One region of the Hoeflea sp. 108 genome, then DNA from elsewhere that is predicted to be linked to it. Evidence: predicted binding sites of a transcription regulator. Region 1 holds the regulator's gene; each other region holds the start of a gene.

What was found. Region 1 encodes PhoB, which activates phosphate uptake and scavenging genes when phosphate is short. Its sites were predicted from a motif close to TGTCATNNANCTGTCAT; they were not measured.
Region 2: a site for PhoB is predicted at 1,482-1,498, ahead of B015_RS0107725 (LTA synthase family protein). Genes of this name have one in related genera too.
Region 3: a site for PhoB is predicted at 1,354-1,370, ahead of B015_RS0111260 (bifunctional 2',3'-cyclic-nucleotide 2'-phosphodiesterase/3'-nucleotidase). Genes of this name have one in related genera too.

Annotation. Positions count from the first base shown of each region.
Region 1 is NZ_KB890024.1:4,379,819-4,383,094, forward strand. Features, by position in the region: gene B015_RS0121705 (ROK family protein) at 1-514, shown strand, start outside; gene phoB (phosphate regulon transcriptional regulator PhoB) at 1,037-1,726, opposite strand; gene phoU (phosphate signaling complex protein PhoU) at 1,824-2,525, opposite strand; gene pstB (phosphate ABC transporter ATP-binding protein PstB) at 2,564-3,276, opposite strand, start outside.
Region 2 is NZ_KB890024.1:1,586,029-1,589,304, forward strand. Features, by position in the region: gene B015_RS0107725 (LTA synthase family protein) at 1-1,322, opposite strand, end outside; gene fabD (ACP S-malonyltransferase) at 1,768-2,709, shown strand; gene fabG (3-oxoacyl-[acyl-carrier-protein] reductase) at 2,764-3,276, shown strand, end outside.
Region 3 is NZ_KB890024.1:2,299,163-2,302,438, forward strand. Features, by position in the region: gene B015_RS0111250 (Lrp/AsnC family transcriptional regulator) at 1-459, shown strand, start outside; gene B015_RS0111255 (5-formyltetrahydrofolate cyclo-ligase) at 469-1,131, opposite strand; gene B015_RS0111260 (bifunctional 2',3'-cyclic-nucleotide 2'-phosphodiesterase/3'-nucleotidase) at 1,463-3,276, shown strand, end outside.

The DNA.
Region 1 (3,276 bases):
TATGGTCCACCGCCCCGACGGAGCGTTGTGCCGCTGCGGCCGCCGCGGCTGCATCGAGGCCTATGCCGGCAATTATGCGATCTGGCGCAACGCCCGGCTCGGCGACGAAAACGCCGAGCCGCTGGCCGACCTCTCCGACGAGGACATCAAGGCGCTCGCCGACGCCGCGCGCGACCATGACGGCCCCGAGCGCGAGGCCTTCCGCAAGGCGGGCGAGGCAATCGGTTTCGGCCTCGGCTCGATGTTCGCGCTGTTCGACCCCGCCCCCCTCGCCTTCGTCGGTGTCGGCGCCACCGCCTTCGACATCATGGAGCCGTATGTGCGCTCGGCCATCGCCAAGACGGCCGGCGGCACGCACTCCAAGGCGATCTCTTTCGACACCGAGCCGAACGAGGTCCCCCTGATCCGCGAAGGCTGCACCATGCGCGCCCTGCTCTATGTCGACGAGGAAGTCTTTGCGGCGGGCTCGGTGCCGCGGCGGGCCGAGGCAGACATTCCGCTCAAGGACATTTGATTTCGGCCGTCGCAATTAAGACGATCGCCGCGACCATACTGCCGTGCTAGACGACAGTCCGCGACCGCCCTTGAAAGGCCCAGCCTGGCAAAGAGGCGGAACCAACCCTGGAACCGACGTGTCGTCCGTTTCGGAGACGTTGCGATGACCAGTCTGCTGCGTAACATCCTGGCCGGCGTAGGCCTTTTGTGTGCCTCATCGTTTTCAGCATCAGCCACCCCGAACCCCATGCCGCTTGTCGCGGGAGATTCGGCAATGGTCATTCCCATTGCCCAGGGCTGCGGGGCGGGAGGCTGGCGAGGGCCATATGGCGGATGCCGCTATGGGCGTGTCGTACACCGTGCACGTCACGCTTACGGGTGCCCTCCGGGCTATTGGCGCGGCCCATACGGCCATTGCCGCAATACGCCGTATCACGGGCGGTTGCCATATGGCGGATGGCGCTGACCGCCCGCTGCGCGAACGTCTGATCATGTTCGATAAGCCGGCGAGCCAAATTTAACTGTCTCGCCGGCCGGGCGCCTAATCCTCGCGGATGGCGTAGCCGGCACCGCGGATGGTGCGGATCACGTCGGGCATGCGGCCGTTGTTGACCGCCTTGCGCAGGCGCCCGACATGCACGTCCACGGTGCGTTCGTCGATATAGATCGTCTCGCCCCAGACATTGTCGAGCAACTGGCTGCGCGAGAACACGCGGCCCGGATGCCGCATCATGAACTCGAGCAGGCGGAACTCTGTCGGCCCGAGCTTGATCTCGCTCTTCTTGCGGTAGACCCGGTGCGACTCGCGGTCGAGCAGGATGTCGCCGACCTTGAGGATGGACGACAGCACCTCGGGCTTGGCCCTGCGCAGCAGAGCCTTCACCCGCGCCATGAACTCAGGCGTCGAGAACGGCTTCACCAGATAGTCGTCGGCACCGGTCGACAACCCGCGCACCCGGTCGCTTTCCTCGCCGCGTGCCGTCAGCATGATGATCGGCAGCCGCTCGGTCTCCGGGCGCATCCTCAGCCTGCGGCACAGCTCGATGCCGGACAATGCGGGCACCATCCAGTCGAGCACCAGCAGGTCGGGAACGTTTTCCTGCAGACGGATTTCGGCCTCGTCGCCACGGGTGACGACCTCGACCTGATAGCCTTCGGATTCGAGATTGTAGCGAAGCAGCACGCCCAGCGGCTCTTCGTCTTCAACGACCATGACCTTTGGAGCGATCATCGCCTGTACCTTGTCCTTGCGCACGGCCCGATCAGGACCATGCGCTGGTTTAACCTATGCAGCGCCCCCGCGCCAAACGCATGCGGTGCGGAAGTTCTCAGTTCGAAACCGTCGTGGTTTCGTCGACCTTGGGCCGATTGAGCGGAAGCTGCTCGCCGGTCACCACGAAATAGGCGTTCTCGGCGATATTGGTCACATGGTCGCCGATGCGTTCGAGGTTCTTGGCGCAGAACAGCAGATGGGTGCAGGCCGTGATGTTGCGCGGATCTTCCATCATGTAGGTCAGGAGTTCGCGGAACACGGCATTGTACTGGATGTCGATCTTCTGGTCGTCGATGCGCAGGCCTTTCAGGCCTTCCGGCTGACGCGCCACATAGAGGTCGACCACGCCACGCACCTGTCCCAGCACCAGCTGCGACATGGCATCGATCGAGTGCGCCAGGTTGCGCGGCGTCGGCATCTGGCCGACGGCGCCGACGCGCTTGGCTATGTTCTTGGCAAGATCGCCGATGCGCTCGAGATCGCCAGCCATGCGGATGGCGCCGACCACGGCGCGCAGATCCTGCGCCATCGGCTGGCGCTTGGCGATCAGCGTGATGGCTGCGTTGTCGAGCTCACGCTGCTTGGCGTCCATGATCGCGTCGTCGGCGATCACGTTCTGGGCCATCGCCTGGTCGGACGACAGCAATGCCCGGATGGCGCCCGCGACCATCGAACCGGCGAGATCGCCCATGTCGCGGATGAGCTGGTCGACATGCTTGAGTTCTTCGTCGAAGGACCGGACTGTATGATCGCCCATGATCGTTTCCTCGTCTGCTTACTGTACGCGACGATCACTCAGCCGAAGCGGCCGGTGATGTAGTCCTGCGTCCGCTTGTCGTCTGGATTGGTGAACATCTTGTCCGTCGGCCCCTCCTCAACGAGGTAGCCGAGGTGGAACATCGCCGTCCGCTGCGACACGCGCGCCGCCTGCTGCATCGAGTGGGTGACGATGACGATGGTGTAGTTCTCGCGCAATTCGTCGATCAGTTCCTCCACCTTGGCGGTGGCGATCGGATCGAGTGCCGAACATGGCTCGTCCATCAGGATGACCTCGGGCGAAACCGCAATGGCGCGGGCAATGCACAGGCGCTGCTGCTGGCCACCCGACAGACCGGTGCCCGGCTCGTGCAGGCGATCCTTCACCTCGTTCCAAAGCGCCGCCTTGTGCAAACTCTGCTCGACGATCTTGTCGAGATCGGCCTTCGACCTGGCGAGGCCATGGATGCGCGGGCCGTAGGCGACATTCTCGTAGATCGACTTCGGGAACGGGTTCGGCTTCTGGAACACCATGCCGACGCGGGCACGCAGTTCGACCACGTCGATCTTGGGATCGTAGATGTCCTCGCTGTCGAGCGTGATCTTGCCGCCGACGCGGGCTGCGTCGATCGTGTCGTTCATGCGGTTGAGGCAGCGCAGGAAGGTCGACTTGCCGCAGCCCGACGGGCCGATCAGCGCCGTCACCTGGTTCTGGCGGACGTCGAGGTCCACGCCGAAGAGCGCCTGCTTCT
Region 2 (3,276 bases), 2.8 Mb from region 1:
CTGCGGTCGGCGTCGGAGGCGCCCTCGGCATAGGTCAGGATCGAATCGCGCGTCCACTGCGACAGCTTGCCGGCCTCGACCTTGTGGGTGGCGTCGTTGTAGCGACCCGGCTCATAGGGGCCGTGGCTCTGCAGGCTGACGGCAAAGTAGAAGAACGGATGGTCCGTGGCATCGGCCTGACGGATAATCTCTTCGGTCAGCGCCTCGTCGGAAGCGAGCGGGCCGCGCTTCTTCAGCGGCGGAAGGTTCTCTTCCGACATGAACTCGTCGAAGCCGAAGGCCTTGTAGACGGGCGCACGGTTCCAGAACCAGCCGCCGAAGGGGTGGATGGCCTTGGTCTCGTAGCCTTCGCTGCGCAGGAAGGTTGCCATCGAAGGTACCGGATTGCGCACATATTGCTGGTAGGGGATGCTGCCGGCCGGCAGAAACGCGTTGGAGAAGCCGGTCAGCGCCTCGAACTCGACATTGGCCGTCATGCCGCCGAATTCGGGCGAGAAGACGTGGCCCGACTGCGCGGCGCGTACGCTCGGGATCGGGTCCGGGCTGATCTCCACGCCGGGCAGGCGCGTCGGATCCCAGAAAGATTCGCTCATCACCACGATGATGTCGGGCTTTTCCTCGGGCAGGGAGGTCGCGACGTCGGTGCGGGTAATCGCATCGATCGCCTTTTCCGTATAGCCCTGCGGCGCGTTGACCTTGGCCATCGGCACGTTGAGCGCAAAGGCGATGGCGAAGCCGTTGGAGGCGTAGTTCTCCTTCTGGTCCCACATCATCGGAATAATCTGCAGCCGATCGCGCGTCCACGAGAAGGTCGCGTAGTCCATGATCGAGACAAAGAAGGCGAGCGTCGGCAGCGCAATGGCAAGGCGCGAGATGCGCGCCCAGAACGACAGCGCCGGCATGCGGCGGCGCCAATGGCGCCAAGCCAGCACGAGCAGCGAGATGCCGGCGACAAGCCCGACGGCGATGCCGACGCCGGTCCACGGGCGTTCGCGCACCAGAAGCGGCATCAATTCCACGATCTGGCGGGCGTAGAGAAAGTCGGTCGGATAGAGCGGATCGCCGAGATAGAGCGACTTCTGGTGGCCGACGAAGGCCAGCGTCAGCGCAACGGGGGCGACGATCAAAAGGCCGTTGTGCGGCCGGCCGAGGAGCGCGTCGAGGCCGATCAGGATCAGCGCAAACAGCGCGACCGTGGTCCAGCTCGGCTTGAAGGGCTGCTGGAAGAAGTTGATGGTGTCGATGAGGGAGCCGCGCGCGATCAACTCGATGGCAAAGACCAGCACGGCCGAAACCGCCAGCGTCACCATCACCGAACGCATCACGCCAAGCGCATAGGCGCGCCGGCAGAACGCGGTCTGATCCGCGTCGGCAACGCTCTGCGCGGCGGCGACGCCGTTATCGTCTACACTTCCCAACTCAATGCTTCCCCGAGTTCATGACGGCTTCATAATGTAGACGTCACCTGAACGTCACCTGAACGTCATCAAACTGTCATGCAGAAGCTAGGGCTTATGGCAAAATTGAGAAGCGTTGGCCAACAAATCGTGTTTTGGCCTAATCATTGTGTGATTATCGGCCCGTTTCGGGCCTGAAGACGCACAAGGCTTGACTTGACAGGGCGCATTGCGCCAGAGCCACAGCGATCCGGAGTGCCCGGCGTTCCCCAGGGGCGGCAAGCGTACTTCGGTTTGTTATGTCTGCGCATCGCGCCAATCAGGGGGCGTACAAGCCTTCGAGCGATGCGCCAGCAGCCAGGAGACAAGAATGGCCGTCGCATTTACTTTTCCGGGGCAGGGCAGCCAGGCTGTCGGCATGGGCAAGGAACTCGCCGATGCTTTTCCCGAAGCGCGCCGGGTTTTCGAGGAAGTCGATGAAGCGCTCGGCGAAAAGCTGTCGAAGCTGATCTGGGAAGGTCCCGAGGAGACGCTGACGCTGACCGCCAATGCCCAGCCGGCGCTGATGGCCGTGTCGATGGCGGCGTTCCGCGCGCTGGAATCGCGTGGGCTTTCGCTCAAGGACAAGGTTTCTTTCGTTGCCGGCCACTCGCTTGGCGAATATTCCGCGCTTGCGGCGGCCGGCTTCGTTTCCGTAGCTGACACAGCGCGCCTGCTGCGCATCCGCGGCGATGCCATGCAGGCGGCTGTGCCGGCGGGCCAGGGTGCGATGGCTGCGATCATCGGCCTCGATCAGGCTGACGTCGATGCGGCTTGCGCCGAGGCCGCTCAGGGCTCGGTCGTGCAGATCGCCAACGACAATGGCGGCGGCCAGTTGGTTATCTCCGGCGAGAAGGCAGCGGTTGAACGTGCCGCAGCGCTCTGCACCGCAAAGGGCGCCAAGCGCGCGCTGATGCTGCAGGTGTCCGCACCCTTCCATTCGGCGCTGATGGCGCCGGCGGCCGAAAAGATGCGCGAGGCGCTCGCCGGCGTGAAGAAGAATGTGCCTGTCGTGCCCGTCGTCGCCAACGTGACCGTGCAGCCGATCATCGATCCGGAAGAGATCGCCGCCCGCCTCGTCGAGCAGGTGACGGGTCGCGTCCGCTGGGCCGAGACGGTCCAGTGGTTCGGCAACAACGGCGTCACCACTCTTTATGAAGTGGGTGCCGGCAAGGTGCTGTCGGGCCTCGCCCGCCGCATCAACAAGGAAATCGCGACCGCTGCCGTCAACAACCCGGCAGACGTCGACGCGGCAGTCGCCGCGCTCGCCTGAACAATTCGAACGACCCCGCCCGTGTGAAGGGTGTGCTCCAAGGAGAGTGGAACAATGTTTGATCTGACCGGCCGTAAGGCACTCGTCACCGGCGCCTCCGGTGGCATCGGCGAAGAAATCGCCCGCATCCTGCACAAGCAGGGCGCCATCGTCGGCCTGCACGGCACCCGCGTCGAGAAACTCGAGGCCCTGGCCAACGATCTCGGCGACCGCGTGAAGCTGTTCCCGGCCAATCTCGGCAACCGCGACGAGGTCAAGGCGCTGGGCCAGAAGGCGGAGGCCGAGCTCGAAGGTGTCGACATCCTGGTCAACAATGCCGGCATCACCAAGGACGGTCTGTTCGTGCGCATGTCCGACGAAGACTGGGACCAGGTCATCGAGATCAATCTGACGGCGATGTTCCGCCTGACGCGCGAGCTGACCCATCCGATGATGCGTCGCCGTCACGGCCGCATCATCAACATCACCTCGGTGGTGGGCGTGACCGGCAATCCCGGTCAGACCAACTACTGCGCGTCGAAGGCCGGCATGATCGGCTTCTCGAAGTCGCTGGCGCAGGAGATCGCG
Region 3 (3,276 bases), 2.1 Mb from region 1:
ATCGATATCGCCATCCTCGATGCGTTGCAGAAGGATGGCCGCATGCCGAACGCGGCATTGGCAGAGAAGGTCGGCTTGTCGCAGTCCGCCTGTTCGCGCCGCCTCGACAATCTCGAGAAGTCGGGCGTCATCGCCGGCTACCACGCCCGGCTGTCCAACGCGGCCCTCGGTCACCAGATGACCGTCATCGTGCACATTTCGCTGTCGGGGCAGTTCGAAAAGACGCTGACCGAATTCGAGATCGCGGTGAAACGCTGCCCCAACATCCTGTCCTGTCACCTGATGTCGGGCGAATACGACTACATCCTGCGTATCGCCGCGCGCGACCTGCCTGATTACGAGCGCATCCACAAGGAATGGCTGTCGGCCATGCCGCATGTCACCAAGATCAACTCGTCCTTTGCGCTGCGCGAGGTCGTCGATCGCACGGCAATGGGTATGCGTCCCGAACTCGCCTGAGGTGAGCCCTCACCGGATGACGCCGGCCTCGGTGACGATCCTGTCCATGGGGATGTCGTGGGGCTGCGGATAGATTGTTGGCAGGCGCGCCAACTCATAACCTATGCCGATGACCAAAGCCTTGCGCGGCAGCGCCGCCAAAGTGCGGTCGAAGAAGCCGCCGCCATAGCCAAGCCGGTAGCCCGATCCGTCGAAGCCGACCAAAGGGGCGATGACGATGTCTGGAATGACCTCCGGTCCGGTAGCCGGCACCGGAATGTTCCAGACGCCGCGCTCCAGCTTGTCGCCCGGCGCGTAGGCTTTGAAGGTCAGTGGCCGGCCCAGCTGGATGGCGATTGGCAGCGCGGTCTTGCCGCCACGAGCATTGACCGAGGCGAGCCAAGGCCTGAGGTCTGGCTCGCCTCGGAAGGGCCAGTAGAGGCTGACCAGCCTGCCGGCAACGTCGCCGACAATCTTGTCGAGACCTTGCGCGATCAGTCCGGCCATGGCCGTCCGTGCGTCGGCTGAGACCTCCAGCCTGTGTTCGATCAGCCGTGCGCGCTCAGCCTTGCGCCAGCGCCGCACCTCGGCCCAATCGGGCGGCGACGGGGCACGGAACTCCGGATCAAGCTCATGCATGAAACAGGGAGGTGAGGCGTATTGCGCCGGACCGTCGTCGTCGAGATCGCCCATGTCAGGACCTCCTGAAGCGCCTGTGTCCGGATGAACGCACGAGGACGCTCTAGCTGGCTGTATCTGCGCATCGCGCTTTCCGAAAACGCGTTCCGGGCGATGCATCGGGATTTCAAACACTGCGGAAGCCTAGTCCTGCACGCACCATGCTTGTGGTCAATCGGCGACATGCCATGGCCCAAGAGGTCGCAAATTTCCTGGACCAATGCATTCCTCACAACTTGTCGCGAACCTGTCATGCGAGTCGGCTGGACTTCAGGGGATTTTGGCGCAAGATTTGATCTTTCGGACGCCGGCTAAATACTGTCACTTCATTTCCCTGGAGAATGAAATGTCCACCACGCTTCATCCGATTTCTCGTCGTTCCTTTCTCGCGGGCTCAGCTGCCGCGGGCGCACTCGTGATGCTGCACCCGTTCGCGGCGCGCGCCCAGGCCAACCAGGCCCATCTTCGCATCATGGAAACGACCGACCTACACGTCCACGTCTTTCCTTACGACTACTACGCCGACAAGCCGAACGACACGATGGGCCTAGCCCGCACCGCCTCGATCATTGACGCCATCCGCGCCGAGGCCGCCAATTCCGTGCTTGTCGACAATGGCGACTTCCTCCAGGGCAACCCGATGGGCGACTACATGGCCTATCAGCGCGGCATGAAGGACGGCGACGTCCACCCGATCATCAAGGCAATGAACACGCTGGGCTACGATTGCTCGACGCTTGGCAACCACGAGTTCAACTACGGCCTCGACTACATGTTCAAGGTGCTGAACGGCGCCAATTTCCCGTTCGTCTGCGCCAACCTGACCAAGGGCCAGCTGGCAGGCGACGCCACCAAGGACGAATTGTTCCTCAAGCCCTATGTGATCCTCGACAGGAAGGTGAAGGACGGCTCCGGCGCCGAGCATCCGATCCGCATCGGCCTGATCGGCTTCGTCCCGCCGCAGGTCATGACCTGGGATTCGCGCCATCTCGACGGCAAGGCGATGACCCGCGACATCGTCAAGGCCGCCCAGGCCTGGGTGCCGCAGATCAGGGAAGAGGGCGCCGACATCGTCATTGCGCTTTCGCATTCGGGCATGGGCACGCTCGAACAGGGCGAAAATCTCGAAAACGCCTCCATCCTGCTTGCCGGCGTCGACGGCATCGACGCCATTGTCACCGGCCACAGCCATCTCGATTTCCCCGGTCCGAAATTCGACAAGATCGAGGGCCTCGACAACGCCAAGGGCACCATCAACGGCAAGCCCGGTGTCATGGGCGGCTTCTGGGGCTCGCATCTCGGCCTGATCGACCTGCTGCTCGAACGCGACGGCAAAACCTGGAAGGTGGTGAAATCCTCAAGCGAAGCGCGGCCGATCTTCAAGCGTGTCGACAAGAAGGTCGTGCCCAATGTCGAGAGCAAGGCCGCGGTCGAGGCCGCAGCCAAGGAAGAACATGAGGCGACGCTCGCCTATGTGCGCACACCTGTCGGCAAGACGTCTGCTCCGCTCTATTCCTATTTCGCGCTCGTTGCCGACGATCCGTCGGTACAGATCGTGAGCCAGGCGCAGATCTGGTACATCAAGGATATGCTGAAGGCGACCGAGCACAAGGATCTGCCGGTGCTCTCGGCAGCCGCTCCGTTCAAGTCGGGCGGCCGCGGTGGTCCGGACTATTACACCGACGTGCCGGCGGGCGACGTCGCCATCAAGAACGTGGCCGACCTCTATCTCTACCCCAACACCGTGCAGGCCGTGGCGATTACGGGCGCGCAGGTGAAGGAGTGGCTGGAGATGTCGGCCGGCATCTTCAACAAGGTCGAGCCTGATAAGGCCGACCAAGTGCTGATCAACGCCGACTTCCCGTCCTACAATTTCGACGTCATCGACGGCGTGACCTACAAGATCGACCTGGCCCAGCCGCCGAAATACGATCCCAAGGGTGCCGTGCTCAACGCCGGTTCGAACCGCATCGTCGATCTGATGTTCGACGGCAAGCCGATCGATCCGGCCGCCAGGTTCGTCGTCGCCACCAACAACTATCGCGCCGGCGGTGGCGGAAATTTCCCAGAGATCAACGCGTCCAAGCTGGTTTTCGAGGCGCCTGATACCAACCGCGACGTGATCGTGCGCTACATCGTCGACCAGGGCACGATCAATCC